Regions from separate parts of the Glutamicibacter sp. St.4D3 genome, predicted to be linked through region 3. Evidence: riboswitches for the same ligand, from Rfam matches in the RefSeq annotation. Region 3 holds a riboswitch; each other region holds the start of a gene.
The links. A riboswitch is a leader RNA that binds a small molecule or an ion and turns the genes downstream of it on or off. The one in region 3 is predicted to bind S-adenosylmethionine.
Positions count from the first base shown of each region.

Region 1 (10,050 bases), 1.0 Mb from region 3:
CAAGCCCGTGGCCAGGCGCGCGGCACTTTGATTCAGCAGGGTCTGCTGCGCTTCCAGGAGGCTGCTCTGCCGGTCCCGGAGCCGACTGGCTTCCTCGTCATACAAAACCTGTGCTTTGTTTTTGGCGTCCCGCAGCTCCTCGCGCCGCTTCACCGCGGTCACCTGCTCGGTCGCCTTTTCCAGGGCCTGCTCGGCCTGCTGCACGGTGGCGGCCGCGGCAATCTCATCCAGGTCCTTGGCCTGCAGTTCGTCTCGCTCCTGGGCCAACGTGGCAATCATTGCCTCGGCCCGTTCGGACTTTTCCTGTTCCTTGCCGGTCAGCTCCTGCTGGCGAAGCAGCTCACGGGCCAACTGTTCGCGCTGCTCCTCGGCGGGCAGGGCCGAACGGATGCTGCCAAGCTGCTCGCCAAGTTCATTGGCTTCAGTCGCCAAGGACTGCAGGGTCTGCTGCGTGTACTGGATCTCGCGTTCCGGGAATCGCTCGGTGAAGTTAGCGGCACGGGATTCAAGCTGCTGACGGGCCGCGGATGCGTTCTGCTGTGCATCGCGTTGTTGCCGCTGGTAGGCGCTGATCTGGGTTGCCTTCGCGTCCAAGTGCAGGCGTTCCTCGGCGGCCGTCGCGGCTTCGTCGTTGGCGGCGTGCGCGTTTTCCAGCTGCCGCAGTTCGGCCAGCCGCCCGAAGATCCGTTGCCGTTCCTGTAGCTGCTGGTGGCGCCGTGAGGCCGTGGCCTGATCGGCGCGGCGGGCCTTTGCCGTTTCGGCCCGCTGCTGGCGCAGGGTTTCCAGACGTTCTTGAAGCCCGTCAAAGTCCAGGTCTGGTTCGTCGGCGCCGGGCAGCTCGACCGCGGCGGCCTGCAGTGCCCCGGTTGCGTCCGAACGCACCTGGTTTTCCAGGGCGGCCAGTTCGGCTTCGATCGTCTCGGTGCGCTTGCGTTCCTGTTGCAGGCGGGCGGCGAACTCCTCCTCGATCTTGACGTAGTCACTAGTGTCGAAGAGCCGGGCCAACAGCTTTTCACGTTCGGTGTCCTTGGCGCGCAGGAAGTCGGCGAATCCGCCCTGCGGCAGCATCACCACCTTGGTGAACTGTTCCCTGTCCAGGCCCAGCACCGCGCCCAGGGTTTGACCGACTTCGTCGTTGCGGGTGGACAGCGCCTGCCATTCCCCGTCAACGTATTCACGCAGCGCGCTCTTGGCCTTCTCCTCGGTGAAGCCGCTCTTGGCCCGTTTGGAGGGACGCATCCATGCCGGGGAGCGGGTCACCTCAAAGCGCCGGGTTCCCACCGACAGTTCGCAGGCCACTTCCGGGGCGAGGCCCGCGGCGGCGTGGTCCGAACGAATCTGCCGGTTGCCCTGCCGGTTGCCGGGCAGCGCACCATAGATGGCATAGCAGATGGCGTCCAGGATGCTGGATTTTCCGGCGCCGGTCGGCCCGTCCAGCAGGAACAGCCCGGCGGCGCCCAATTCGTCAAAGTCAATGTGCTCGATGCCGGCGAACGGCCCGAAGGCCTGGATGGTCAGCTGGTGGATCCTCATTTTTCACTTCCTGCTTCACGCACACTGCGGATGACCGAAGCCACCAGTTCCTGCTCATGTTCATCGGCCGGGCGGTGGCGCACATGGTCAATGAAGTCGGTGCACACTTCCTCGGTGGACTTCGCCCGGGCCAGGCGCTGGGCGTAGCTTTCCCGGGTGTTGCGGGTGGAGGCTTCCGGGGCGAAGAGCAGCACCACGGTGTCCGGGAAGCGGGTGCGGATCCGGGTCATCGCCTCGGCCGGGCGGTCGGTGTCGGTCAGTGTCACCTGGCACCAGGCTTCCTCGGCCCAGGCCAGCTCCGGGTCCTCCAGCAGGTCCTGCAGCTTGCCGCTCAGGACGGCCAGCTTCTTGGGAACCGGCATCTCCACTGCTTCGATTTCCTTTACGCCACTGGCGTCGGTGTCAATGATCCACACGGCCTTGCGCTGGTTCGCCTCGGAGAATGAGTAGGCCAGGGGCGAGCCGGAATAGCGCACGGTATCGCTCAGCCGCTGCCGGCCGTGCAGGTGCCCCAGCGCCGAGTAGTCGAAGGGACCGAAGAGCTCCACCGGCACCACGTCGAGGTTGCCCACGCTCAGTTCCCGTTCGGAGTCACTGCCCACGCCACCGGCGGCGAACAGATGCGCCATGGAGAAGGCGAGCACCGGGGTGTCGGCCGCGGCCCGGCGGGCCGCCAGGTCCTGCTGGATGCGGGTGACCGCGGCGGCGACGACCGATTCATGGGAGAGCTTCTCGGCCTCCAGCTCGGCCATCACCATGCGCGGCTCCAGGTACGGGATGCCGTACACCGCGATCTGGTGGTCTTCACCCTGCACCATCACCGGGGCGCTCATCCTGGTGGTATCGGCAATGATATGCACCCCGGCAGCGTCAATCAGTTCGGCGGCAAAGCCCAGCCGGGCGGCCGAGTCGTGGTTGCCGCTGGTGATGATGACCTTCGCCCCGGCGCCCCGCAGCTGCCCGAGAATGGAGTTGCACAGTTTCACCGCATCCACCTGCGGCAGGGCGCGGTCATAGACGTCCCCGGAGATCAGCACCACGTCAATGTGGCGCTCTTCCACCAGGCGGACCAGCTCTTCGAGCACCGCCCGCTGGTTCTCAAGCAGGGAAGCACCGTGGAAGGACCGGCCCAGATGCCAGTCCGAGGTATGAAGCAAACGCATACCTTCACCTTATGCAATCCCTGCGACGCTTTGATCCACCGGCGAGCGCGCTGTGCGTGAACAGCGCCCGGTTCGCTGACTGGTGCCGTGCACGACAAAACCTCCCCATCGCCTGGAGCGTCCAGCTGTCGGGGAGGCCTTGTCGTCAGGTTTCGCCGTGTGCGTCTAGCCGGCGGGCGGGAAGATGAAGGTTCCGGCCAGGGCGACCAGGATGATCACCACGGTTGCGGCGGCGGCCAGCACCAGCGAGCGGCCGCCGGTCTTGAAGATGGTGCGCAGGTGCACGCCCAGGCCCAGCCCGAACATGGCGGTGGCTAGCAGGAAGGTCTGGATCAGCGCGGCGACATCGAGCACCGGCTCGGGCAGGATCCCCACGGTGCGCACCAGCATGGCCACGATGAACCCGGCCACGAACAGCGGCACCACCGGCGGCTTGGTGTCGGCGGTCACCGAGTGCTTGCGGCGCATGTACAGCCCCACCCCGGCCATCACCGGGGCCAGCATCAGCACGCGGGCCAGCTTCACGGTCACCGCCACGGCCAGCGCCGAGGTGCCCACCGCGCCGCCGGCGGCCACCACCTGGGCCACCTCATGGGTGGAGGCGCCAATGAACATCCCGGTGGCTTCCTCGTCAAAGCCCACCAGGGCGCCCAGCGCCGGCGCCAGCGGGATCATCAGCGTGCCAAAGAGCACCACCAGGCCGATCGCGGTGGCTACCTGCTCCTGCTTGGCCTTCACGGTGCCTTCGGTGGCGGCCACGGCCGCGGCCCCGCAGATGGAGAAGCCGGCGGCGATCAGCAGCCGTTGCGGCAGCTCCAGGCCCAGCCATTTGCCTATCAGCAGGCTCGCGAAGAAGGTGATGGCCACGCTGGCCACCACCACGGCCAGCACTCCGGGTCCCAAGCCGAGGATCGTGGACAGCGACAGCTGCAGGCCCAGCAGCACAATGCCAATGCGCAGCAGCCGCTTAGAGGCCACGGCCACCCCGGGGGCCAGCACGTCGGGCACCGGGAACAGGTTGCGCCACAGTGCGCCGAGCAGGATCGCGATCAGCAGGGCGCTAACCGGCAGCACCTGGGCGGTCAGCAGGGAGATCGCCCCGCCGACCAGGCAGGCCGCGAGCCCCGGTCCCAGCACCCGCCACGTCCCGGAGCGGCTGGCGGCAGCGGGGCTTGACGTGGACTTAGCGGGGGCGGTGAGCTGATTTTTCTGCATACCTCGAACTTTTCATGCCTGGCGTGGGGCCGGTAGCCACGCGCTGGCTATCACTGTCATATGATTTTGATATGGACGAATCGCCGAACCAGTCTCCAAGGATAGAACACTGGCTGCAGCCCGCGGCCCTGGCCCTGCTGGTGGCCATCGAGGACCGGGGCAGCCTCAGCGCCGGGGCGCGGGCGGTGGGCATGGCCCAGCCCAACGCCAGCCGGGCGCTGCGCACCCTCGAGCGGCGCCTGGGCTACCAGCTGGTGGCGCGGGCCAGCACCGGCTCGAAGCTGACCAGCGAGGGCAAGCTCACCGTGCAGTGGGCGCGCGAGGTACTGGGCAGCATGGAGAACCTCTGGACCGGGGCGCAGGCGCTGGCCACCTCGGCGGACGAGGAGTTCAGCTTCGCCGCCTCCATGACCATTGCCGAGCACCTGGCCCCCACCTGGATCCGCAGGCTGCGCCAGGCCGATCAGGCGGTGCGCACCAGGATGCGGGTGATGAACTCTGACCAGGTGATCAGCGCGGTGCAGCAGCGCGACACCGCGCTGGGATTCGTGGAAACCCCACAGGTGCCCGAGGGGCTGGTGGCCCTGACCGTCTACACCGACCAGCTGGTGCTCATCACCCCCGAACACCACCCGTGGGTGGAGCGCGGCACTCCGGTCACCCTGGCCGAACTGGCCGCGACCGCGCTGGTGGAGCGCGAGGCCGGTTCGGGCACCCGCGCCTTCCTGGACAGCTATGTGGGCACCGAACGGGTTACCCCGATCGTGGAGTTCAACTCCAACTCGGCCATCACCCATGCGGTGGCCGCCGGGCTGGGACCGGCGGTGATTTCCCGGCTGGCCATCGAAGGCAGCGCCGCCCACCCCGGGTTCGTGCAGCTGCCCATTGCCGGCACCGCCCTGAACCGGCCGCTGCGGGCGATCTGGGAGGCCAGCCGTCCGATGTCCGCGGCCGTGGCCCGCTTCATGGAGATCTGCACCTCCCCCGACCCCTAGGTCCGCACCCGGCCGGGGCCGGGCACCTGCGCGCGGCCGGGGCGTGGCTAGAATGGGAGGCGTGACTCAAACCGGTGATTTTGAAGTTTTGCCCGACGACTACTCCGACAAGGTTTTCGCGGTCCTGCTTGGCCTGGCCGACGGCGCGACCCACGCCCGGGAGGGACACGAACCCGGGGCCACCGAACTGCTGGCCCTGTACGTGGCCGATGGTCTGCTCGAAGCCCTGGAGTGGGCGAACAGCGGGGTCGCCAGCGATGAGGCAGCCTGCATGTGGCTGGCCTCCCTGCGCGCGTACAAGCAGCTGACCGGTTCCTTCCCGGAATCCGCGCCGCAGCCGCTGGAGCGTTGGATCGACACCGAATTCGCCGCCGTGGAGCGCCCCGAGGGCATCGCGGCCGGGGACCCGGCGAACCTGGGCGGGCTGGACAGCGCGGACATGGGCTATGCGGCACGTCCCACCGGCGCCCAGAACGACAGCACCGGGGTGCTGCCGCGCGCCGCGGTCACTGCACTGGTCTCCCGGGTACCGCAGGCCAACACGAAGGCGCTGGCCAAGTCGGCCGCGTTCCTCAGCCACGGGGAACCGGCGGCGAACACCGCCGCCGCCGCCGCACTGATCCTGCGTTCGGCCCTGGAGAAGTCCACCGCCGCAGCCGGGGACTGGCAGGGGCACCTGGAGGGACTGGAAGGCAGCGCGGCCGAGGCCCTGCGCGGGATCGTGGACACCGTTGCCGCTTCGCTGGACCGTCCCGCCGCCGAAGCCTATGCCGTTTACTTTGGCGGGGCTGATGAGAACGAAGACGAGGATCCGCAGGCCGAGCAGCCCCGGGATCCGGAAGCCGACGCGTACGCCGTCGCCCTGCTGGCGGCGGTGTACGGCACCGACCTGATCGCCGAACGCCCCGCCTCGGTGCTTGATGACATCATTTCCGAACTGCATGAGCGCTGGATGGGCCTGGTCGGCTGACCGAAAGGTTGGTCCCCGGGCCGCTGGCCCGTCGGGGTGACGCGCTCCTGCCCACCCGTTCACGAGAACGGGTTATTGGGCACGAGCGGTGGGCCATGACCCGGCAACGTAAACAGCCTGCGAGGGACAAGCCGGTGGCTTGTCCCTCGCAGGCGTTTTAGATGTGTTCGTTAGTTCTGGGTGTTCCAGGTGGCGATGTCCGCTGCCGGGTCACGATCCCAGGGGGTGGGCAGTGCACCGTCGAGGTAGTCTTCGTACCATTCGCGCACCTCATCGGAATGGTAGGCGGCTTCCAGGGCCTTGCCCTTCTCGGTATCCATGAAACCGGGTTTTGCCGCCACCAGGTTGTTGTAGGGAAGGGCGTCCTCCTCTTCCTCAAACAGCAGCGCATCCTGCGGGGTCAGCCCGATCTCCCCGCCGAGCCTCACGAACAGGAAGCCGGCATCCACGTCGGGCAGGGTCTTGGACAGCGACTGCTGGTCCACCTCAACGAAGGAGAAGTTCTTGGGGTTCTCCAGGATGTCGTTCTGCGAAAGGTGGATGACGCTCTTGCCCTCGGTGATCTTCAGCAGCCCTTCCGTGGCCAGCAGGGCCAGGGCCCGGCCGTTGTTCGAGGGATCCACCGGGATGGCGATCTTGGCCCCATCGGGCAGTTCCTCCGCCGACTTGTGCTTGGTCGAGTACAGCCCGGCCGGTGAACCGTACATGTAGAAGGCCGGGTCCACCTCGATGTTCTGATCCGCCGTGAACTGCTCCAGGTAGGCTGCGTGCTGGAAGAAATTCGCGTCATATTCACCGTTCGCCACCACGTGGTTGGGCTGGACAATGTCGGTGACGTAGGTCGCCTGCACATCCCATCCCTGTTCCTCCAGGATGCGCTCGGCGATCTTCGTGGGCTCCTGGGTGGGCGCCGATTCGGTGACGATCAGCTTGATGGTCTTGTCGTTCCCGGCATTGACATTGCCGGTCAAACCGCATGAAGCCAGCAGACCGGTGACGGCCAAGGCGGCTGCTGAGGTGATGATCCTGCGACGAGTCAGTGACATGGTGTTCCTTTGAAGTAGTGAAGGTGAAGTAACGGGTGCTGGCTATCGTTTGTCGTAGCGCCGGGCCAGCGCAGTGCCGGAGACCTGCACCAGGTGCACCAGCGCGATCATCAGCACGATGGCCAGGAGCATGACACCGGTCTCGTAGCGGTAGTAGCCGTAGCGGATGGCGAAGTCGCCGATCCCTCCGCCGCCAACCAGTCCTGCCATGGCCGAGTAGGAGATGAAGGAGACGGTCATGATGGTGATCGAGCCAAACAGCGCCGGTCGGGCCTCCACCAGCAGGACGTCGCGGATGATCTGCCCGCGGGTGGCGCCCATGGCATTGGCGGCTTCAACGACGCCCGACCCCAGCTGGGTGATGTTCTGTTCCACGAAGCGGGCAAAATAGGGAATCGCGTTGATGGTCAGCGGGACAATCACCGCGGCGGTACCCACCGTTGTTCCGACGATGAACCGGGTGACCGGGATGATCGCGATCAGCAGGATCAGGAACGGGAAGGAGCGGATGGTGTTCACTGCACCATCGACAATGCGGTGCAGCCGCGGTCGGGGCCGCAGGCCCTGCGGTGACATGGAATAGAGCCAGATTCCCAAGGGGGTACCGATCAGGATCGCCAGGGGAATGGAGACCAGCAGCATCGCCAGGGTCTGGCCGATCGCAACTCCGATCTCGGGTCCCAGTTCCAGCAGGCGGTCAATGCTGAACGTGGCCACTGCGCCGTTGCTGCTCGCAGCGGCCGCAAGCGGAAGATAGATTGTGCTCAAGACGTCTCCTAGGATGCGGCAGCCGACAGCTGCGGGGTGCGGTGTTCTTCCTGGCCGGTGGGGCGCTGCAGGACGATCTCGTCACTGATCAGGTAGCGTCCGATCGCGGTATGCGGGCTGAAACCCGGTTGCTTCAACTCGGCCAGGTCAAACTGTTCAACCAGCCGCCCGTCCTCCATTACCGCCACGTTGTCGGCGATGGCCTTGACCACGTTCATTTCGTGGGTGACGATCACGGTGGTAATTCCCAGGTTGGCGTTAATGTCCAGCAGGTATTGGAGCACCGAGGCGGTGGTGCGCGGGTCAACGGCGCTTGTGGGTTCGTCGCACAAAAGCACCTTGGGCTCCGTGGCCAGGGCGCGGGCGATGGCCACGCGCTGCTTTTGGCCGCCGGAGAGCTGGGCCGGATAGGAATGGATCTTGTCGGCCAGGTCCACAATGGCCAACGCCTCCTGGGCCTTCGCTCTCCGTTGGCGGGCGGGAACCCCGGCAAACTTGAGCGAGAGCTCCACATTTTGGGCGGCAGTGCGGTTATTGAGCAGGTTGAAGTGCTGGAAGATCATGCCGATTTGATGGCGTTCGCGCCGCAGCTCTTCCTCTGAAAGTTCTGTCAAGTCCACGCCGCCAACCTGGACCGAACCACTGTCCGGGCGCTGCAGGAGATTGATGTTGCGGATCAGGGTCGATTTTCCCGCTCCCGAGAAACCGATAATTCCTTGGATCGAGCCCCGGGGAATGTCCAGGGACACGTTGTCCACGGCCGTGAAAGCGTCGTTGCCGGTGCCGAAGCTTGTCGATACGTTGCGCAGGCTGATCATGTGTACTCCTCGTCTTTACCGCGACGAAGCGTCCCGGCCGCGCAGCCTCACTGAGGAGGGGTCAGCCAGGAAATTCTCCATCGTTTCTGGCAGTAGCACCGTGCCCCAGGGGGTGGTTGCCGCGACGTCGTAGAGCCAGATCTCTCGGCCGCTCTGGATGGTTTGAAGGTCATCGCCTTCGTTGTCCACCAGTCTGGCGCAGGGATGGAGAACGGCTCAAAGGGCTGGTCACAAGCTGCAATGATCAGTCTTATGGCGACATTTCGGGCGTCACATCCCGTCATCTTCCGCTGTTGTGACGACATGTGAATCGACGGGTGAGGCGGATTGCAGATTGTGGGCACACCAAAGCCATAATGCATGGCCTCTTGGGGCCCGCAGGCCAACAGCGCTGGCAGGCGGTGGACCGGTTCGCCCCGCACACCGGTGCGGCCCGGCTCAGGACACGGGAGCCTGCAGCACCATCCGCGCGAATTCGTCCACGTGTTCCTGGGCAGGCTTTGAGAAGTAGCCGCCGGAGTCCCGTCGGTGCCACCGGGCGAGCTCCTCAAACAGGAGGGCTAGAGTGCTGCGGTGCACGACCGCATGGCGCCCCAGCGGCTGACCCAGCGGCCCCATCCGGTAACCCAGCAAGTTCATGACCTCGGTAATGTAGTCGGACGCCGCGTCGCTCAGCGCCTCGATCCCGGCGGCCCGGCACAACCAGTAGGCGATGGTGCCATCGCGCAGGCCCTCGTCCTTTTCCGCCGTGTTGATGGCGTTGAGCAGATAACGGGCGAGGCGCGGTTCATCCCCGGCCAGTTCACTGCCCTTTTTCGTGGCGAGCACACGCCCGCGGTAGACCCGCACCAGTCCGGCCATGCGCGCCACCTCACGCAATTGGGCCACCGTGGGCATCGTGTGTTCACGCTTGCGCGAGGAGGATTCGTAGTCAATGCCCTCCCACTGCAGGCGCTCCACCAGTTCCGCCACGGCCTTCGGGTTCATCCAGCTGGCGGGGGTGAGCTTGATGCCTTCGCCCTGGGCCAGCTCAATGAGCACCTGGAAAGGCCGAACTATCTCCGTGAAGAACCATTCGGGGATCCGCGCGCCTGCCGCGGCGTCGGTGATTCCGGCCTCGCTGGCTAGGATCAGCGCGTAGCGCCGTACCCCCGAGGGCTTGCCGCGCAGCCACTGGCCAAAGACCGAGTTTCCCGCGAGGAGGCTGAAGTACAGTTCCAGCTCGCGGTTCGCCGCCTGCTGGTTGTAGGTCATCGGGTCGAAGTCGAGCTCATCGCCGGAGCGCCAGCGCAGCCAGTCGATGGTTTCCTGCTGCTCCTCGGTGGGCTGCTCGGCGTTGAACTCCTCCAGCTTGTCGTACCAGCCCGATAATCCTCCGCTGTCTTCCACCGGCGCCCGCATTTCCCCCTCGAGCACCCGGGCGGCGCACTGCTCGTCCGGGCAGGGGGTTGATGATTCGAGGGTCAGACGGTGCGTCCAGTTGTCCCCGAAGTCGTACACGTAGAACAAGGTTCCCGGGTTGACCGCCAGGGCCTGGCCGAG
Region 1 is NZ_AP039380.1:1,237,436-1,247,485, reverse strand. It holds gene AC6I21_RS05740 (AAA family ATPase) at 1-1,533, opposite strand, end outside; gene AC6I21_RS05735 (exonuclease SbcCD subunit D) at 1,530-2,696, opposite strand; gene AC6I21_RS05730 (YeiH family protein) at 2,862-3,911, opposite strand; gene AC6I21_RS05725 (LysR family transcriptional regulator) at 3,983-4,906, shown strand; gene AC6I21_RS05720 (ADP-ribosylglycohydrolase family protein) at 4,968-5,876, shown strand; gene AC6I21_RS05715 (MetQ/NlpA family ABC transporter substrate-binding protein) at 6,047-6,922, opposite strand; gene AC6I21_RS05710 (methionine ABC transporter permease) at 6,965-7,690, opposite strand; gene AC6I21_RS05705 (methionine ABC transporter ATP-binding protein) at 7,699-8,508, opposite strand; SAM riboswitch class I at 8,583-8,672, opposite strand; gene AC6I21_RS05700 (plasmid pRiA4b ORF-3 family protein) at 8,947-10,050, opposite strand, start outside.
Region 1: another riboswitch for S-adenosylmethionine. It lies ahead of AC6I21_RS05705 (methionine ABC transporter ATP-binding protein); the one in region 3 lies ahead of AC6I21_RS01210 (ABC transporter ATP-binding protein).

Region 2 (10,050 bases), 720 kb from region 3:
GGTGTACGGGTTCATCCGCTCCCCGGTGGAGGAGCGCGGCAGCAGCTGCATGAAGACCTCGATGTCCTGCCAGGAGGGCAGCACCTTCTCGATCCCCATCACGGTGATCAGGGTTTCGGGCAGGGTCAGGCACATGCGCCCGTTGCCCTCGGACTCCACCACGCCCAGGGTGCCGGTGTCCGCCAGGGCGAAGTTGGCCCCGGAGATCGCCACCTTGGTGGAGAGGAACTTCTTGCGCAGGTGCTTGCGCGAGGCCTCGGCCAGCTTGGCCGGCTCATTGGTCAGGTTCGGATCCACATCCGGCATCTCGCGCAGGAAGATGTCGCGCACCTCGGTGCGGTTCTTGTGGATCGCCGGGACCAGGATGTGGCTGGGCTTGTCGTGGTCCAGCTGCACGATCAGTTCGGCCAGGTCGGTTTCGAAGGCGGCAATGCCCTGGGTTTCCAGGTGCTCGTTTAAGCCGATTTCCTGGGTGGCCATGGACTTGACCTTGACCACCTCGGTGGAGCCGGTCTGCTTGATCAGGTCGGTGACGATCTGGTTCGCCTCGGCCGCGTCGCGGGCCCAGTGGATGATGCCGCCGCGGGCGGTGAAGTTCTTCTCGAACTCCTCCAGGCGCTCATCCAGCCGTGCCATCGCCTGGTTCTTGATCGCCTCCCCGGCGTTGCGCAGCGACTCCCAGTCCGGCAGCTCGCCGACCACGCGCAGCCGCTTGTCGCGGATGGAGTGGGTGGCGTGGCGCAGGTTCGCGCGCAGCTGGGTGTTCTGCAGCTCGTGGTGGGCGGCCTTCGGGAAGGACTCATCGGCAAACAGGTTGCCTTCCCCGGCCGCCGGCATGCCCAAAAATACCTGACTCACAGTGCCACCATCTCTTCCTTCGTGCTGGCCAGGATGTTGGCCAGGTGCATGGTGCCCGGCTTCTGGCCATTGCGTGAGAGCCCGCCACCGATGTGCATCAGGCAGGAGACGTCTCCGCCGACGCACAGCGAGGCGCCGGTGGAGGCGATGTTGCGGGCCTTGTCCTGCAGCATCGCCGAGGAGACATCGGAGTTCTTGATGGAGAAGGTGCCGCCAAAGCCGCAGCACTGGTCTGCCTCGGGCAGCTCCTCCACTGTAATCCCGCCCACCGACTTGAGCAGGTCCAGCTGCCGGTCGCCCAGCTTCAGCAGGCGCATGCCGTGGCAGGAGGGGTGGTAGGTGACGCTGTGCGGGAAGTAGCTGCCCAGCTGTTCGGCGGCGTTGGTGATGCCCAAGACGTCGGTGAGCAGCTGCGAGAGCTCGTAGGTGCGTCCGGCGACCTCCGCGGCGCGGGACTTCAGGTCCGGCTTGCCCAGCCGCTCGGCCAGCATGCCGTGCTGGTGCTTCAGTGAGGAGACGCAGGATCCGGAGGGTGCCACGGCCACGTCGTAGTCGGCGCGCTCGAAGGCCTGGACATGGTTTTCAACCACCGGCAGCGCCTCGGGCATGTAGCCGGAATTCATGTGCATCTGTCCGCAGCAGGCCTGGCCGGCCGGGAAGATCACCTCATGGCCAAGGCGTTCCAGGATTTTCACCGTGGACTTGGCCGTTTCCGGGTACATCGCGTCGACGATGCAGGTGGCAAAGAGTGCAATACGCATAAGAATAACTCTCTCGCTGTGTGGTCTGACCATACTAGGCGCATCTTCCGGATCCCGTCAAGACTTGTTGTGATAGCACTCACCTTGTATTATCGGTGGTCTGACCATATGTGGTCTGACCATCACTAGTAAGGACGCCCACACCGTGTTTACACCATCAACCGAGCCGATCGCCGGCAGCGTGGCCATTTCCGCGCTGGTCGCCCTGATCCCGCTGCTCACCTTCTTCGTCATGCTGGCCGTAGTTAAGGTCAAAGCCCACTATGCCGGACTCAGCTCCCTTTTGGTCGCGATCATCGTGGCGATCTTTGGCTGGCAGATGCCGGTGGGGCTGGCCATCAACTCCGGGGTGATGGGCGTGGTGTTCGGCGCCTTCCCCATCGTGTGGATCGTGGTCATGGCGATCTGGCTCTACCAGGTCACCGTGGTCTCCGGGCGCTTCGAGGATCTGCGCCGGGTCTTTGACGTGATCGGCGGCGGGGATGTGCGCATCCAGACCGTGCTGATCGCGTTCTGCTTCGGCGGCCTGCTGGAGGCGCTGGCCGGGTTCGGTGCCCCGGTGGCGATCACCGCCACCATGCTGCTGGCCCTGGGGCTCTCCCCGCTGCGTGCGGCCAGCGCCGTGCTGATCGCCAACACCGCCCCGGTGGCCTTTGGCGCCGTGGCCATCCCGATCACCACCGCCGGTGCGCTGACCGGGATCCCGGCCGGGGAGATCGGCGCCACCGTCGGACACCAGTCCCCGGTGCTGGCCCTGTTCGTTCCCACCGTGCTGGTGCTGGTCATCGCCGGGTGGCGCAGCATGCGCCAGACCCTTCCGGTGACCCTGGTGATCGGCATTTCCTTCGCCATCGCCCAGTGGCTGTGCGCGACCTACTTCTCCTATGAACTGACCGACATCGTCGCCTCGCTGGTGGGCCTGGGCGTTGCGGTGCTCTTCTTGCAGGTGTGGAAGCCCAAGGGCGCCGACGAGGCCCGCGAGCGCATCCTCACCCCCGAGGCGCTGGCCAAGCCGGTGGACGCGAACCGCAACCTGCGCCCGGGGGCGACCTGGATGGCGTTGTTCCCCTACGTGCTGGTGATCCTGATCTTCGGTGTGGCCAAGCTGTGGCGCCTGGGCGTGGACATCCCGGCGGCGCTGGCCGCCACCGACGTGAAGTTCGGCTGGCCGGGGCTGCACGGGAACATCGTGGACGGCAACGGCGAGGCGGTCTCCTCGACGATCTACAACTTCAACTGGCTCTCCACCCCCGGCACCCTGCTGCTGATCACCGGGCTGATCGTGGCCATCGTGTACTCCAAGTTCGATGACGGGGGCAAGTACCCGATCGCCGTGGGCAACGCGATCGTCGAGATCGGGCGCACCGTGTACAACATGCGCTTCGCGGCGCTGACCATCCTCTCGGTGCTGGGCCTGGCCTACGTGATGAACCTGTCCGGGCAGACCATCACCATCGGCACCTGGATGGCCGGGGCCGGTGGCGCGTTCGCCTTCCTCTCACCCATCCTGGGCTGGATCGGCACCGCGGTGACCGGCTCGGACACCAGCGCGAACGCCCTGTTCGCCAAGCTGCAGCAGACCGCCGGGGTCAATGCGGGCATCGACCCGACCCTGCTGGTGGCCGCCAACACCTCCGGCGGCGTGGTCGGCAAGCTGATCTCCCCGCAGAACCTGGCCATCGCGGCGACCGCGGTGAAGATGGAAGGCCAGGAGTCGGTGATCCTGAAGAAGGTGGCCGGCTGGTCGGTGGGCATGCTGCTGGTGCTGTGCGTGCTGGTCTACCTGCAGTCCACCCCGGTGCTCAGCTGGATGCTGCCGCACTAGGCCCGTGGCCCTGGCCAACGGCGCAACACACTAAAATGGGTTCTGATGTCTACAAAGCCAACTCCGCGTGCCTACCAGGTGGTCCTGGAGGCCATTGAGCGTGACCTGCGAACCGGGAAGCTGAATCTGGGCGATCAGCTGCCCGGGGAGCGGGCGCTGGCCGAAACCCACGGGATCTCCCGGGCCTCGGTGCGCGACGCAATCCGCATCCTGGACGTGATGGGCGTGGTGCGCACCTCCACCGGTTCGGGCCCGAACTCCGGGGCGGTGATCATCTCCAACCCCTCGGCCGGGCTGTCCCAGGCGCTGCGCCTGCACGTGGCGGCCAAGGGCATCCAGGTCCGGGAGATCGTGGAGTCCCGGATCCTGCTGGAGACCTGGGCGGCGCAGATGACCCCGCGCGACCCGATCCACGCCCAACAGGTGATCGAGCGCACCGCGGTGTTGATCATGCGCATGGATGACCCGCAGCTTTCCCGCGACGAGTTCCACCGCATTGACGCCGAGTTCCATGTGCTGCTCTCCTCGATGGCCGGCAACTCAGTGGTGGAGGCGATGATGGAATCCCTGCGCCACTCGATCAGCGACTACGTGGCCTCGGCCATCCCGGACGATGCGACCTGGCAGCCGATCGTGAAGGTGCTGCGCCGCCAGCACAAGGCAATCCACCGCGCGTTTGCCAACAACAACCGGGAACGGGCCGCGCACATGCTGGAGGAACACATCAACTGGTTCTACCAGCAGACCCGCTTCTAGGCCGGGTTCCGGACCCGGCAGTTTCCTTACCGCCAGCAGGCGCCGTCCCCCACCAAAGGAGACGGCGCCTGCTGGCGGTTGGTGGCCCGCGGCCGGTTCAGTCCAGCTGCAGCGGCAGCGTGGAGTACCCGCTGCCGGGGTAGTGGGCCCGGGCCGGTGCCTGGGCGCCGGGGGCCGGGGCAATGCTGCTGGTGCGCTTGAGCAGTTCTTCGACCAGCACCCGCAACTCCAGCCGTGCCAGCGGCGCCCCGGGGCAGATGTGGATGCCCGCCCCGTACAGCAGGTTCAGCCCCGGGTCCCGGTCCAGGCGGAACTCATCCGGGTCCCCGAACACGCTCTCATCGCGGTTGGCCGAAGCCCACACCACGGTCACCCGCTCACCGGCCGGGATCAGCCGCCCGTTGACTTCCACATCCCGGGTGGTCACCCGGCGGTTGGCAATCAGCGGGGCGTGCGCCCGCAGGATCTCGTCGTTGGCCGCCCCGATCAGCGAGGGATCCTCGCGCAGACGGGTCTGGATTTCCGGGTGGGTGGCCAGGAAATTGGCCAGGATCCCGACACTGGCGGCAATGGTGCCCAGCTCACCGACCGTCCAGTTGCGCAACAGGCTGACCAGCTCCTCGTCGTTCAGCGCCCGGCCGTACACCTGTTCATGCAGCAGTTGGGTCGTCAGGTCCTTCGGCGCGCGGTGGCCGGCCTCGCGCCGCTGCTGGAGCAGCTGGCGAATGTATCCGTCAAACTCCACGGCGATGGCCTTCATCGCCGGTCGGTCCTGGGCCAAGGTGGCCGTGCGGTTCTTCGCGGTCCAGGCGCGCAGCGGTTCCTCCAGCTCCCGCGGCCACCCCAGGAACGCGCTCTGGGCGCGCAGTGCATAGACCTCGGCCAGCTGCTCAATCACGTCGACCGGTTCGTGCAGCGGCAGCTCCCGGAGCAGGCTGAGCGCCACTTCCCGGCACACCGGCTCGAAGCGGCGCATCAGCTCCGGGGTGAAGTAGCGGTCATTGACCGCCCGGTAGACGGTGTGCTCCGGTGGATCCATGCCATTGGGCACGGTCAGCCGCTGGGAGACGGCGTTGCTGAACTTTTCCGGATCACGTAGCACCCGCAGCGCATCTTCGTGCCCCAGCACCGAGTAGCCGAGGAACTCGCTGTGGGCGACGGGGCACTGGGCCCGGAGGCGGTCGTAGGCGGCAATCTGGTCCTCTAGCACCTCCGGGGCCCGTGGGTCCCAGTCCGGCGCGGCTGATGCTGACATGCTGCTTTCCTCCAATGCTCGCCTGGCCTCAGGCTACGCGCTGGCAGGCGGACCGGACAAGGCCCTGGCTAGCGTCCGGACACGAGGACGTTGACGCTCACCGGTACCGGGTTCTTGAAAACGTCCAGCACCGGGCAGTGCTCATCGACCACCCGCTGCAGCTCAAGATAGCGTTCGGTGGATTCCGGGCCGGTGAGCTGCACATCCAGCTGAACACCGGTAAAACCGGGGCGCACCGACGGGGCGGCGCCGAACAGGCCGTGCACATCCAGATCTCCGTTCGCGGTGACCTTGATGTCATCCACCTGGATCCCCAGCTGCTGGGCGTAGAGGCGGTAGACCACGATCTGGCAGGAGGCCAGCGCGGCCAGCGCGTACTCGACCGGGCTGGCGGCCGCGTCGTCCCCGGCCAGCGGCGCCGGCTCGTCGACCTGGAAGGTGTGCCGTCCGGCCTTGATGTCGCTGGCGACCGCACCGGTACCGCTGCCGGTGACGGTGAAGGACAAGCTGCCGTTGGCGGGGTCGGCCGACAGCCGTTCGTTCCATGCCTGCGCGGCGGCATCCAGTCGCTGGGCGCGGTCCTCGGCGAGGGTCAGGGTGCTGGTCATGGGAAATCTTCCCCTTTCTGGCGCAAGGGGGCGCCATCGCTTACGCTGCTGGCCTTCAACAGCGTCGAATCATCACCTGGGGCACCCCGCACAATGGCGCAAATAGGGTTGCCGTCCGACCAGCCAGGGCTTGTACGGTCGGAACTCGTGATTCAGTGTTTCTGTTCTATCCCGCATCGGGCGGGGTGGACAACGAGCCGCGTCATGTTTCGTCATCGAGTCATGTGCGGAGGTAGGTCACGTTCGGGCCGGGCGATGGGGGAGCACGGCGGTGGACCAATGAGGTGTTGCGTCCAGCAGCACCCCGGCCCTCATGGCAAGCGGCACCACGCTGCGCACCCTTTGTCTGCGGCTGCGGTTAACCGGCGTCGGCGGCGTCGGAGTTGTCGTTCAAACGGTGCAGCAGATCGGCGAAACGTTGCACGTCCTCGGTGGACCAGTCCTCCAGCTTGTCCCGCAGGCGCTGGCGCTGCGCCTGACCGCTGGCGTACCAGGCGTCGCGCGCCCGCTCGGTGATGGACACCAGCTGGGCCCGGCCATCCTTGGGATCCGCGGTCCGGGTGATCAGTCCCTGGGTCTCCAACTGCTTGACCAGCCGGGAAATCGTGGCCTTGTCCAGCTGCAGCGATTCGGCAAGGAACCCCTGCTGCTGGGAATCGTGATGCACCAGGATAGCCAGGATCCGGTAACCAGGGGCCTGCAGCTGCGGGTGGATCGCCTTGGCGCGCTGAACCAGGGTCTGGCGGGCGCGCAACAAGGTCGTGGTGAACTCTCTTTCCACCGTGGTGAAAAGTTCTTCGTCATGCATGGAACCATTCTAGGCGGGCGCACACCCCGGCCATGATCTGCCCCGACCTGTTCGGGCTTCCCACGCCGGAACAGGAAACGCTGGCCCAGGGATACGCCCAGCGGGACGTGACCGAGCTACTACGTGAGCGTCCGCAGAAGGTGACAAGATGAGAAAGACTAATTTTAGAACCGAAGGAGAAGCAGTGAGCTACACGGTGGGTCCAGTCGACATGATTCCGGTCGGCGAGGCGCTGAAGGTCGAATCCGATGACAGCGGAGCCAAGGAGGACATCGCCATCTTTCATGCGGAGGACGGCAACTTCTACGCCCTGCAGGATGAGTGCACCCACGAAGTCGCCTCCCTGTCCGAAGGATGGATTGAAGACTGCGAAGTCGAATGCCCGCTGCACGCTTCCCGGTTTAACCTCAAGACCGGCAAGGTCCTGTGCCTGCCAGCCTATGTTGATGCGCGCACCTACAAGGTGGAGGTCATCGACGGGATGCTGGAGCTGCACTTCTAAATGGGTTCAGTGCATATCGTCGGGGCCGGGGTCGCCGGTTTCTCCCTGGCCCACACGCTGATCCAGGCGGGCTATGCCGGAAACATCACGCTCAGCGATCCGGAGGGGCTGCCCTACGATCGCCCGCCCCTGAGCAAGACGCTGGAACGGGTCAACCTCGCACCCCCGGCATGGTTTATTGAGCACTCGGTGCAGCTGCAGCCGCAGCGCATTGACCAGGTCCAGGCACCGGAATCCGAACAGGACTGGCTGGTGCTCGCCACCGGAACCACGCCAAGGAGACTGCAGGTGCCCGGGGCCGAACATGCCCGGGTGATCCATACGGCCAAGGACGCCGAGGACCTGTCACAGAAGCTGTCCTTCGGCGCCTTCGGAACCCAGGTGGTGGTCATCGGTGCCGGGCTCATCGGGGCCGAATTCGCCGCCGCGGCCCGACAGTTCGGTGCCATGGTCACCTTGATCAGCAACCAGCAGGTGCCGCTGGTCACCGCCTTTGGCGAACCCATGGCCCGCCAGCTGCACGAGGACCATCGGCTGAACGGGATCCGGGTGGTGACCGGGATGGCCGAGCGGATCACCGAAAACAGTGTCGAGGTCAATCAGGAGAGCATCGAGGCCGACGTCGTGGTGGCCGCGATCGGGGTGGAGCCGAACCTCACCCTGGCCGACACCCTGGGCCTGGAAACGAACAATGGCATCATTGTGGACGCGGGCATGCGCACCAGCGTCCCCCAGGTGCTGGCGATCGGGGATGTGGCCCGCGAGGCCGGTGCCCGCCCCCTGCGCCACTGGGACCGGGCCAATGAGGATGCGGCGCTCGCCGCCGCAACGATCATGGGCACCAGCGCCCCACGGCGCAAGGTGCCCTGGTTCTGGTCCGACCGCCACGAATCCCACGTGGAAGTCGTCGGGGACTTCACCGCGGTGGCGCGCACCGTGGCCCGCCACACCCGGCAGGGCAAGATCCAGGTGCTCTTCGGCCTGGATGGGCAGGACCGCCTGGTGGCCGCCTCCATGGTCGATGGCGGGCTGATGGGCCGGGCCGTGCGAAAATTGATTGAACAGGAGATCACCCCGCCCATCACCGACCTGGAAGATCCGGGGATCACTCCGCGCAATCTGGGTCGCAAACGGTAGGCGGGTACGCAGCAGCATGGAATCTAACAAGGCAGTCGAAGCACTCCGGACCCCCACCGCTCGCGTGGGCGTCGGCTGGATCGCCGCGGTACTGATTGTGCACATCGGCATCAACGTCGGCTTCTTCGCACCCATCCAGGTGTTGCTGGGACTGCACTCCGAGGCGATCTCCCCGCAGCAGAAAAACGCCACCCTGTCGCTGGTGACCGGCGTGGGCGCGGTCGTCTCGATGATCGCGAACCCGTTGTTCGGCGCCCTCAGCGACCGAACCACCTCCCGCTTTGGCCGCCGCGTCCCCTGGATCGTGGCCGGTACCCTGGGCGGTGCGCTGGCCCTGCTGCTGATGTCCACCGCACAGACCGTCACGGTGCTGGTGCTGGGCTGGGCACTGATGCAGGCCGCGGGCAACGCCGCGCTGGCCGCGGTGCTCGCCGTCGTGCCGGACAAGGTCCCGGTCGCCCAGCGCGGCACCGTGGGTGGGCTGATCGCCCTGGCCCAGACCCTGGGCATCCTGGTGGGCGCCGGCATCGGCATGGTCGCCGCCAGCGACCTGGTGTTCGGCTACGCGATCGTCGCGGTGGTGATTGCCCTGTGCTCGGTGCCCTTCGTGCTGCTGCGCCAGGACGTGGTGCTGCCGGCCAGCGCCCGCGAGGAGTTCGCCTGGGGCAGCTTCCTGCGCAGCTTCTGGATCAACCCGGTCCGCTACCCGGACTTCGGCTGGGCCTGGCTGACCCGCTTCCTGCTATACCTTTCCAGCCAGCTGATCCTGGTCTACCTGCTGTACTTCCTGCAGGATGGGCTGAATCATCCCGAACCGGCCGCCGGGGTGCTGGTGCTCAGCAGCATCTACGCCGGTTTTGTGATCCTCTCCTCGGTGGTGGCCGGCAAGCTCTCCGACCGGGACGGCAAGCGCAAGCGCTACGTGGTGATCTCCTCCCTGATTGTGGCCGCCGCGGCGCTGGTCATGGCCGTGGCCCCCTCCTTCCCGGTGGCGATCGGCGGAGCGGTGCTGCTCGGACTGGGATTCGGCTCCTTCCTGGCGGTGGACTACGCGCTGCTGACCCAGGTGCTGCCGCACGCCGATTCCCGGGCCAAGGACCTGGGCGTCATCAACATCGCCAACTCCCTGCCGCAGGTCTTCGCGCCCCTGATCGCCTGGATCGCGGTGAGCTGGCTGGGTGGGTACCCCACCCTGTTTGTCTGCGCCGCGGTGGTCAGCGTGGCCGGCGGGCTGCTGGTGCGCCGCATCAAGATGGTCCCGTAGGCGCGTTGCCATGATGCAGTGGATCGAGGACGCGCCCTACCTGGTGACGTACCTGTTCTTCTTCCTTGGGGCGATGATCCGCGCGAACACCACCTACTGGATCGGGCACAGCATCGCCGCGGGGGTGAAGCAGACGCGTTTCCAGCGGGTGCTGCGCGGCCCGATCTACCTCAAGTCCCAGGCCCTGCTGGCCCGGTGGGGCGTCTTCGCCGTGCCGCTGAGCTTCTTGACCGTGGGGGTGCAGACGGCGGTGAACGCGACCGCCGGAATCACCCG
Region 2 is NZ_AP039380.1:2,864,147-2,874,196, reverse strand. It holds gene AC6I21_RS13255 (LutB/LldF family L-lactate oxidation iron-sulfur protein) at 1-858, opposite strand, end outside; gene AC6I21_RS13250 ((Fe-S)-binding protein) at 855-1,619, opposite strand; gene AC6I21_RS13245 (L-lactate permease) at 1,765-3,444, shown strand; gene AC6I21_RS13240 (FadR/GntR family transcriptional regulator) at 3,490-4,200, shown strand; gene AC6I21_RS13235 (cytochrome P450) at 4,298-5,455, opposite strand; gene AC6I21_RS13230 (OsmC family protein) at 5,524-6,063, opposite strand; SAM riboswitch class IV at 6,095-6,216, opposite strand; gene AC6I21_RS13225 (MarR family winged helix-turn-helix transcriptional regulator) at 6,422-6,871, opposite strand; gene AC6I21_RS13220 (bifunctional 3-phenylpropionate/cinnamic acid dioxygenase ferredoxin subunit) at 7,056-7,373, shown strand; gene AC6I21_RS13215 (NAD(P)/FAD-dependent oxidoreductase) at 7,374-8,510, shown strand; gene AC6I21_RS13210 (MFS transporter) at 8,527-9,774, shown strand; gene AC6I21_RS13205 (DedA family protein) at 9,785-10,050, shown strand, end outside.
Region 2: another riboswitch for S-adenosylmethionine. It lies ahead of AC6I21_RS13230 (OsmC family protein); the one in region 3 lies ahead of AC6I21_RS01210 (ABC transporter ATP-binding protein).

Region 3 (10,050 bases):
GTTCTCCTCGATCTTCGGCGAGCGCGCCATCCACGGTTGGGGCGGACGCACCATCAACATCCTGGCCATCCTGGCCACGCTCTTCGGCTCGGCCTGTTCGCTGGGCCTGGGCGCCCTGCAGATCGGCGGCGGCATCCAGGCCACCGGCGTGATGGAGAACGTCGGCTCGGGCATCCTGGTGATCATCATTGCCATCCTCACCGCCCTGTTCGTGGCCTCCGCGGTCTCCGGCATTGAGCGCGGCATCCAGTGGCTGTCCAACACCAACATGGTGCTGGCCCTGGTTCTGGCGCTGATTGTCTTCATCGGCGGCCCGACCCTGTTCATCCTGAACGTCATCCCGAACGCGATTGGCGCGTTCATCCGCGACCTGCCGGAAATGGCCTCGCGCACCGCGGCCTCCACCGACGGGACCATGGCCGACTGGCTTTCGTCCTGGACCGTGTTCTACTGGGCATGGTGGGTGTCATGGACCCCGTTCGTGGGTCTGTTCATTGCCCGCATCTCCCGCGGACGCAGCATCCGCCAGTTCGTCACCGGCGTGCTGCTGGTGCCCTCGACCGTGACCCTGCTGTGGTTCGCGATCTTTGGCGGCGGCGCAATCGGCCTGCAGGAACGTGCGCAGCGTTCGGGGGATTCGAGCCAGGCGCTGGCCAGCATCGTTGACGGCGCCCCGGACATCAACTTCGACCTGGTGCTCTTCGACCTGCTGGAGAAGCTGCCGGTGCCCGGCTGGGTGGCGGTGGTGCTGATGGTGGTCACGGTGCTGCTGATCGCGATCTTCTTCGTCACCGGCGCCGACTCGGCCTCCATCGTGATGGGGGCGCTCAGTGAGCGCGGGGCTGAACACCCGACCCGCAAGTCCGTGATCTTCTGGGGCATCGCGGTGGGCGCCGTGGCGGCGGTGATGCTGCTGGCCGGCGGGGACCACCCGGCGGCGGCCCTGAACGGGCTGAAGAACATCACGATTGTCTCGGCCCTGCCCTTCGTGCTGGTGATGCTGCTGCTGTGCGTGGCCATCTGGAAGGATCTGAGCCGCGACCCGCTGGTCATCCAGAACAAGGTGGCCCGTGAGGTGCTGGAGCAGTCGGTGGCCGAGGGCGTGGAACGCCATGAGGGCGGGCACTTCAGCCTGATGACGACCGAAATCGACATCATCACCATCGAACGGGCCCCGGCCCCGCACGACACGATCGTCTACGAGGAGGGGCAGCAGCCGCCGGCCAAGCCGGTGACCGATGAGGACCGTCCCGACCCGGAAGGGGAGAACCCGCGGACCGGGGACGATGACCCGCAGTCCGATGGCACTGATCCACGGAAATAGCCGGCCCACCGGCTAGGCACCGGCCGGGCGTACGCCCCGGCAGGCACCACAACGGCCTTGCCCCGCCCCGCGCAGCTCACTGCGTGGGGCGGGGCAAGGCCGTTGTTCTCCAAGAGGCTCAGGCCAGCGGGCCCGGCGCCTAGCGGTGGCGGCAGATTTCCTCCAGCTTCGCGATGCATGGCTCGTTTTGCAGGCTGGTGGTGTCACCCAGTTCGGTGCCCTGGAACAGCTGGGTCAGCAGCCGGCGCATGATCTTTCCGGAGCGGGTCTTGGGCACGTCCGGGACCAGCACCACGTCCCGCGGCTTGGCGATCGGGCCGATCTGCCGGCGCACGGTCTCCCGCAGCTCTGCCACGAACGCCGCGCGCCTCGCCGCGGTGGCCGCATCCGGTGCGGCCGCGACCAGCGACTGGTCCAGCGGCACCACGAACGCGGTGGCCGCGTGCCCGGTGGTGGCATCCGGGGTGGGGCACACCCCGGCCTCCACGACGCCCGGATGGGTGACCAGCGCCGATTCGATTTCAATGGTGGACAGCCGGTGCCCGGAGATGTTGATGACGTCATCGGTGCGTCCCAGGATCCAGATGTCCCCATCCGCATCGAACCGGGCCCCGTCCCCGGCCAGGAACCAGCCCTGCTCGGCGTACTGCTTCCAGTAGCTGGTGTAGTAGCGCCGCGCATCACCCCACACGGTGCGGGCCATTGCCGGACCGGTGCGGGTGATGACGATGTTGCCCTGTTCGCCGGGGGCCACACGTGTTCCCTGGGCGTCCACGATGTCCACCGCGACCCCCGGGGTGGCTCGCGCGGCACAGCCGGGCTTGAAGCCGGTGTCGGTGGGCCGCGGGGAGAGGATCGTCGCCCCGGACTCGGACTGCCACCAGGTGTCCACCATGGGGATGCCTTCGGCGGTGTTGCGTCCCACTTCGGTGCGCAGCCACCGCCAGGCTTCCGGGTTCACCGCCTCGCCCACGGTGCCGCCCACCCGGATGGAGGACAGGTCATAGTGTGCCGGGATGCCGTCGGGGAACCAGCCCATGAGCGAACGCACCAGGGTGGGGGCCGTGTAGTAGCTGGTGACCTTGTAGCGTTCGATGATCTCAAAATGCCGTCCCGGGTGCGGGGCGTTGGGCACCCCCTCGTAGATCACCTGGGTGACCCCGTTGGCCAGCGGACCATAGATTTCGTAGGTGTGGGCGGTGACCCAGGCCAGGTCCGCCGTGCACCAGTGCACGTCCAGCTCGCGCAGCGCCGGGTCCGGGTTGGCGAACAACAGGTTGTGGCTGTAGGCGGCCTGGGTCAGGTAGCCGCCGGTGGTGTGCACCAGCCCCTTGGGCTTGCCGGTGGTCCCGGAGGTGTACATGATGAACAGCGGGGTTTCGGCGTCAAACGCCTGGGCCTGGTGCTCGGTGGGCTGGCTGTCCACCAGCTCGTGCCACCACACGTCCCGTCCCTCGGTCCAGGCGATGTCGCACCCGGTGCGCCGGATCACCAGCACGTTCTCAATGTTGTTCTCCCTGGCCACCGCCGCGTCCGCGTTGTCCTTGACCGGGACGGCGGCGCCGCGGCGAAACTGGCCGTCCGTGGTGACCAGCAGCTTCGCTGCGGTGTCCTCGACCCGGAACTTCAGGGCCGCGGCGGAGAACCCGCCGAAAACCAGGGAGTGGATCGCGCCAATGCGGGCGCAGGCCAGGGTGATGACCACCGTCTCCACCAGCACCGGCAGGTAGATGACCACCCGGTCACCCTTCCCGATCCCCAGTTCGGTCAGCGCGTTCGCGGCCTGGCATACCCGTTCGGCCAGTTCCCGGTAGGTGACGGTCTCCCGGTCCCCGGGTTCCCCCTCGAAGTACAGGGCCACCTTCTCACCGCGGCCGGCCGCCACATGACGGTCCGCGCAGTTCACGGCGGCGTTCAGCGTGCCGCCCAGGTACCAGGAAATCTGCGGGCCGCGTTCGGCGGCGGGGTCGGCGGCAACGATCCGGGAGGTGGTGTGCCATCGGGTGTCCCAGTCCAGCAGGTTCGCCGCTTCATCCCAGAAGCGCTGGCGGGTGGCTTCGTCGGTGCTTTCCTCGGAGGTCAGGTCGATGGTTGTCATCGAAGAAAATCCTTTACACGTGGTCGCGGGCCCTAGGCCCAGCGGGCAATGGCCTTGCGTTCGGCGATGGACAGCAGGGCATCGGTGAGTTTGCCAAAGATCGCCAGCAAGATGATGGTCAGGATCAGGCGGTCAATGCGCCCATTGTTTTGGGAATCGGTGAGCAGGAACCCCAGGCCCATGGAGGCGCCGAGCAGTTCGGCCGCCACCAGGAACAGCCATGCCTGGGCCAGGGCCAGGCGCAGCCCGGAGAAGATGGCGGGAACCACGGCCGGCAGCTGAACGGTGCGCAGCAGGCGCAGGCCCCGGTAGCCAAAGGAGCGGGCCGCCTCCACCAGCTGGGGATCCACGTGGCGCAGCGCCAGGGAGACGGTGGTGAAGACCGGGAAGAAGGCGCCGATGATGATCAGGGTGACCTTGGAGTCCTCACCCATCTTCATCCACAGCACCAGCAGCGGAACCCAGGCCAGTGACGGGACCGCGCGCAGCGCCCCGATGCTCAGGCTCAGCAGGGCATCGGCCAGCTTCGATAGTCCCACCAGGGCACCGAAGACCAGGCCCAGCAGCGAACCGGCGGCAAAGCCCAACAGGACCCGCTGGGCGGAGATGCCTATGTGGGTCCACAGCTCACCGCGCTCCAGCAGGTCAACGGCGGCGGTGATGACGGAGGCCGGGGTGGGCAGCGCATAGGAGGGCACCAGTCCGCTTGTCGTGGCCAACTGCCACGCCACCAGGACCAGGGCGGGGACAACCAGGCCCACTAGCCAGTGCGGGAGCCCCAGCAGTGCGGCGAGCAGTCCGGCGCGCGGGGCATCGGCTTGTGTGGTGGCCGGCTGCTGGTCAACAGGAGCGGTCATCGCCTATTCACCCGCAATCTGTGAGGCATCGGCCTGCCGGGCAAACTGGTCGTCAACCAGGGTGTCCAGTGCGGCGTCCACCTCGGCTTGGCTCTTCACATCGCCGCTGTCGACAAACACCGGCCCAATGTTGCCCAGCACCTGAACGAACTTCTCGTCCGGGACCGCCGCCACGTCGAGGTTGGATCGCTCGGAGATGACCGTGTCGGCGACCTGAGCGTCCAGTCCGGCGACATCGGCCAGGATCTGCGCGGTTTCCTCCGGGTGGCTGCCGGCCCACTGGCGCGCCTTCTCATAGGCGTCAACCACGGTCTGCGCCACTTCCGGGCTGTCCTTGAGGAAGTCCTCGCGGGCGTTGAGCGCCCCATAGGTGTTGAAGTCCAGGTTGCGGTACAGCAGGCGTGCACCGTCCTGTTCGGCGGACGCCATGATCGGGTCCAGTCCGCTCCAGGCATCCACCGAGCCGTTGGCCAAAGCGGTGCGCCCGTCGGCGTGCTGCACGTTCTGCAACGTGATGTCCTTTTCCCCCAATCCCGCCTCCTGCAGGGCCTGCAGCAGGAAGAAGTAGGGGTCGGTGCCCTTGGTGGCCGCGACCTGCTTGCCCTTCAGGTCGGCGACCGAGGAAACCGGTGAATCCTTGCCCACGACCAGTGCTGACCATTCGGGCTGCGAGTACAACGCGATCGTCTTGATCGGGGAACCGTTGGAGCGGGCCAGCAGGGCGGCGGAGCCGGCGGTGGAACCCACGTCGATGGCGTCCGCACGCAGTGCCTCGTTGGCCTTGTTTGACCCGGCCGACTGGATCCATTCGACGCTGATGCCGTCGTCGGCCAGCGCATCCTCCAGCCATCCCTTTTCCTTCAGCACCAGGCTCAGGGGGTTGTAGGTCGCATAGTCGAGGGTCAGGGTCTCACCGGCAGCGGCGTTCTCCCCGGCGCAGCCGCTGAGGCTGCTCGCGGCCAATGCGACGGCGGCGAAGGTGAATGCGCAACGGCGGGACAGGGTGAATTTTGACATGGGAATCCTTAGCGGGTGGGTTCGGCGGCGCACGGGAGTAGGCCCGGACGCAAGGGTGAGGGGTGGACAGGAAGGCGACGCGGCGCGGGGGTTAATGGCCCGACGGGTCGACACCGAGCAGCTGCAGCAGATGCGCGCGCTGGGTGGTGAATCCGGAACCCGTCCGGTTGCGGGGCCTGGGGGAGTTCAGGATCAGGTCCTCGATGACCCCGGCCCCGTTCTGCTTCTGCTCCGCGTTCGGCCGCCGGTGCCCCAGGACAATGACGCGGTCGGCCAGGCTCAGGGCCTCGTCCACGTCATGGGTGACCATCAGCACCGTGGTCGGGAACGAACGGTGGATGTCCAGCAGCAGATCCTGCATTTTCAGGCGGGTCAGGGCATCCAGCGCGCCGAACGGTTCGTCCAGCAGCAGGACCCCGGGGCGCCGTGCCAGGGCGCGGGCCAGTGAAACGCGCTGGGCCATGCCCCCGGAAATCTCGCGTGGACGAAGTTCCGCCGCGTGGGTGAGTTCGGTCAGTTCCAGCAGCTCGGCGATCAGCTCGCGGCCGGCCTGGGCTGTCAGCTGCGGAGACAGGCCCAGGGCGATGTTTTGGCGCACCGTCCGCCACGGCAGCAACCGGGGTTCCTGGAACGCCACCGCACAGCGGTCATCGATTCCCTCCACGGCGTGGCCGCCAATGCGGACCTGGCCGACACTGGGGTGATCCAGGCCGCTGACGGTGCGCAGCAGTGTGGACTTGCCGCAGCCGCTGGCGCCGAGGATGGCCACCACCTGACCGGCGGTGATCTGCAGGTCGATGCCTGACAGGACCGTGCGGGTCTGCCGGCCTGCGGTGAACGAACGCCCCAGGTTGTGGAACTGAACCGATCGGGCAGTGGATGGCGCCACGGGTGTGGGCGACACAAGGACAGTACTCATTGTCATCTCCATCGCTTCTGGCGTTAGCACCGTCCATGCAGGAAGAGGCCTTCTCCCCGTCATGGTGGTTGCTGCGGCGTCAACGAGCCAGATCTCTCGGCCGCTCGGGATGGTTACGCCACCATGTAATCGTCCCGAACGGATGGAAGGCAAATCGTTCGTAATGTGACGAATCTTCGAAGCGTACGTTTCCGGGGCCGGTAATTCTGGTATTTCTTTGATCCCTTGTGGATTCTGCATCATTCTGCCGCTTGACGGGGTCAGGCTGTAACGTCTTGCCCATTCGCGCGATCCGGGCGTTCGACGTCATCTGCGCTTCATGCCCCGAAATATGACGGCCGGCCTTGAGCCGGCTTCGTCACCGCCGGTACAAATGAGATGAACCATCCAGAGCGGCCGAGAGATCTGGCTCCACGACGCCGCAGCAACCACCCCATGCGGGCCGGTGCTACCGCCAGGACCGATGGAAGAATTGAGGCTCTTGCATGTCATTCGGCGAACCCCAACCGGACTTCAACACGCTGTCCGACCCTGCCCAGGCCCCTGCCGGCAACGCCGTGGATCTGGACCAGCATCCCGAGCAGCTGCCCGAGCGGCAGCTGCTGAAGATCACCCCGGGGCCTGGGGCCGACGAACAATATGAACGCCTGGCCGCCACCTTCCGACCGGTCTTCGCGCAAATCGCCGAGGGCGCAGCCCACCGGGACCGGGAGCGCATCCTGCCCTTTGAGCAAGTGGGGCTGCTGAACCGGGAACGCTTCGGGGCCCTGCGCGTCCCGGTGGACCGCGGCGGGTACGGTGCCCGCATGTCCGATGTCTTCCGCCTGCTGATTGAACTGGCCGAAGCCGACTCCCACATCGCCCAGCTCTGGCGTGCCCACCTGGCCTTCGTCGAAGACGTGCTGGCCTTCGAGGACCAGTCGCTGCAGGCCAAATGGCTGGAGCGGATCTCCGCCGGGCACATTGTGGGCAACGCCTACACCGAACGCGGCGGCAACCGGCTGGGCAGTCTGAACACCACGGCCACCGAGCACGAGGGCCGCTGGTTCGTCACCGGGGAGAAGTACTACTGCACCGGGACCATCTTTGCCGACTGGACCATGGTGGCCGTGGCCCACCCGCAGCTGCCCGGTCGGCAGATCGCCGTCGTGGCCACCCAGCATTCCGGGGTGCGGATCCTGGATGACTGGGACGGGTTCGGCCAGCAGCTGACGGGCACCGGCACCACCACGTTCGAGCGGGTCCCGGTGGACAGCTTCATCCCGCAGCATGAGAACGACACCGAATCGGCGATCTTCCAGCTGGTGCTGCTGGCCGTGCAGGCCGGCGTGGCCCGCGCGGCGCTGAATGACCTGCGCTCCTCGGTCCAGCTGCGCACCCGCAGCTTCAGCACCGGCACCGGGGTCCCGGTCCGCCACGAACCGCAGGTCCTGCAGGTCGTGGGGGAGGTCTCGGCCGAGGTATTCGCCATCGAGTCGGTGGTGATGGGCGCGGTGCTGGAGGTCGAGGCCGCCCTGGCCGACGCCAACCTGAGCCCCGCCGAACGCTATGCGGTGTGCGAGTTGGCCGCCAACCGCGCCCAATCGGTCACCCAGCCGCTGACCATCGGGGTGACCAGCAAGCTCTTTGACCCGCTGGGCGCCTCGGCCACCAAGGCCAGCTGCAACATGGACCGGCACTGGCGCAACGCCCGCACCATCGCCACCCACAACCCCGCCATCTACAAATCCCGCATCGTGGGCGACTACGAGATCAACGCGGTGCCCCCGGTGCGGCTGAACGCCACCGGGGACGTCCCCGCCCCGGGTCAGGTCAGCTTCCGCTAGTCCCGCCCGCCACCATCGAATCAAACCCCTGAAAGAAGGACCGCCATGAGCCGCACACCCCGCGAAATCCTGTTCAACGCCTTTGACATGAACTGTGTCGCCCACCAGTCGCCCGGACTCTGGCGCCACCCGCAGGACCAAGCCGCAAGCTACAACACCCTGGGCTACTGGACCCACCTGGCCAAGGTGCTGGAAAAGGGCAAGTTCGACGGGCTGTTCATCGCCGATGTGCTGGGCACCTATGACGTCTACAACGGCACCAACGAATCCCCGCTGCGCACCGGTGCCCAGGCCCCGGTCAACGACCCGATCCTGCTGGTCTCCGCCATGGCCGCGGTCACCGAGAACCTCGGCTTCGGCATCACCGCGGGCACCGCCTACGAGCACCCGTACCCGTTCGCCCGCCGCCTGGCCACCCTGGACCACCTCACCGGGGGCCGGGTCGGCTGGAACGTGGTCACCGGCTACCTGCCCTCCGCCGCGCGCAACATGGGCCAGGAAGACCAGATGGAGCACGACGAACGCTACGACCACGCCGATGAGTACCTGGAAGTGGTGTACAAGCTGCTGGAGGGCTCCTGGGAAGATGACGCGGTCAAGGCCGACAAGGTCAGCGGCATCTACACCAACCCGGAGCAGGTGCACCCGATCAACCATGAGGGCAAGTACTTCAAGGTTCCGGGCATCGCCATCACCGAACCGAGCACCCAGCGCACCCCGGTGATCTACCAGGCCGGGGCCTCCAGCCGCGGGGTGAAGTTCGCGGCCGAGAACGCCGAGGCCGTCTTCGTCACCTCGCCGACCCGGGAAATGCTCAAGGCCACCGTCACCAAGATCCGTGACGCCGCCGAGGCCGCCGGCCGGGACCGCTACGACATCAAGATCTTCGCCATGCAGACCATCATCACCGGCCAGGACTCGGCCACCGCGCAGGCGAAGTACGAGGACTACAAGTCCTACGCTGACGTCGAGGGGGCACTGGTGCTGATCTCCGGGTGGATGGGGGTGGACCTCTCGGCCTACGACCCGGACGACGTGATCGGCTCGAACGTGAAGTCCAACGCGATCCAGTCTTCCGTGGAGACCTTCCAGAAGGCCAGCGGCGACGAGGGCTCACCGTGGACCATCCGGCAGCTGGCCGAGTGGGTCGGCGTGGGCGGTTTCGGCCCGATCACCGTCGGTTCGGGCGCCGAGGTGGCCGAGAAGCTGATCGACTGGGTGGACTACACCGACGTGGACGGGTTCAACCTCGCCTACGCGATCACCCCGGGAACCTTTGAGGACATCGTCGAGTATGTGGTTCCCGAACTGCAGGCCCGCGGCGCCTACAAGACCGAGTATGCCGAAGGCTCGCTGCGCAACAAGCTCTTCGGTGCCGGCGACCGGGTCAAGGACACCCACCGCGCCGCCCAGTACAAGATCGCCAACCGCCTGGCTGCCGCCCGCTAGCGGCCAGCGGTGAACAGGGCGGCGCGGCCGCGGAAAAACCCGTCACTGGTCTTTCCGCGGCCGCGCCGCCTTCGGTGTGGATGCGCGGGAGCTACTTGTGCTTCTTGTGTCCCTTCAGCTGCTTCACCACCATCGCCGAGCCGCCCCCGCGCCGGGTCGGTTCGGCCGCGGCGGTCAGCTTGCCCCGCGGGCCGATCTCCACGGCCGCCACCGCACCGATCTCCGCCTGCGGGGTAAAGGAATCCCCGGACGGCACGAACTGGTGGCCGAAGGGCTCCAGCATCCGGGCATCATCGGCAATGAACTCCGGTTCGGCGGTGACCGCGGTAGTGTTGCGCTGTGAGGCGCGCGGCGCGGCAATCGCCTCGGGAAGCTCCATGCCCAGATCCACGCGGTTGACCAGGGTCTGCAGCACCGTGGTGATGATCGTCGAGCCGCCCGGGGAGCCAACCGCCAGCACCGGCTTGCGGTCCTTGAGCACAATGGTCGGCGCCATGGAGGAGCGCGGCCGCTTGCCCGGCTCGATGCGGTTCGGGTCGGCCGGATCGTAGACGGTGGAG
Region 3 is NZ_AP039380.1:237,269-247,318, forward strand. It holds gene AC6I21_RS01190 (BCCT family transporter) at 1-1,324, shown strand, start outside; gene acs (acetate--CoA ligase) at 1,464-3,422, opposite strand; gene AC6I21_RS01200 (ABC transporter permease) at 3,455-4,279, opposite strand; gene AC6I21_RS01205 (aliphatic sulfonate ABC transporter substrate-binding protein) at 4,283-5,296, opposite strand; gene AC6I21_RS01210 (ABC transporter ATP-binding protein) at 5,388-6,215, opposite strand; SAM riboswitch class I at 6,221-6,331, opposite strand; SAM riboswitch class I at 6,596-6,685, shown strand; gene AC6I21_RS01215 (acyl-CoA dehydrogenase family protein) at 6,701-8,041, shown strand; gene AC6I21_RS01220 (LLM class flavin-dependent oxidoreductase) at 8,087-9,490, shown strand; gene ggt (gamma-glutamyltransferase) at 9,582-10,050, opposite strand, start outside.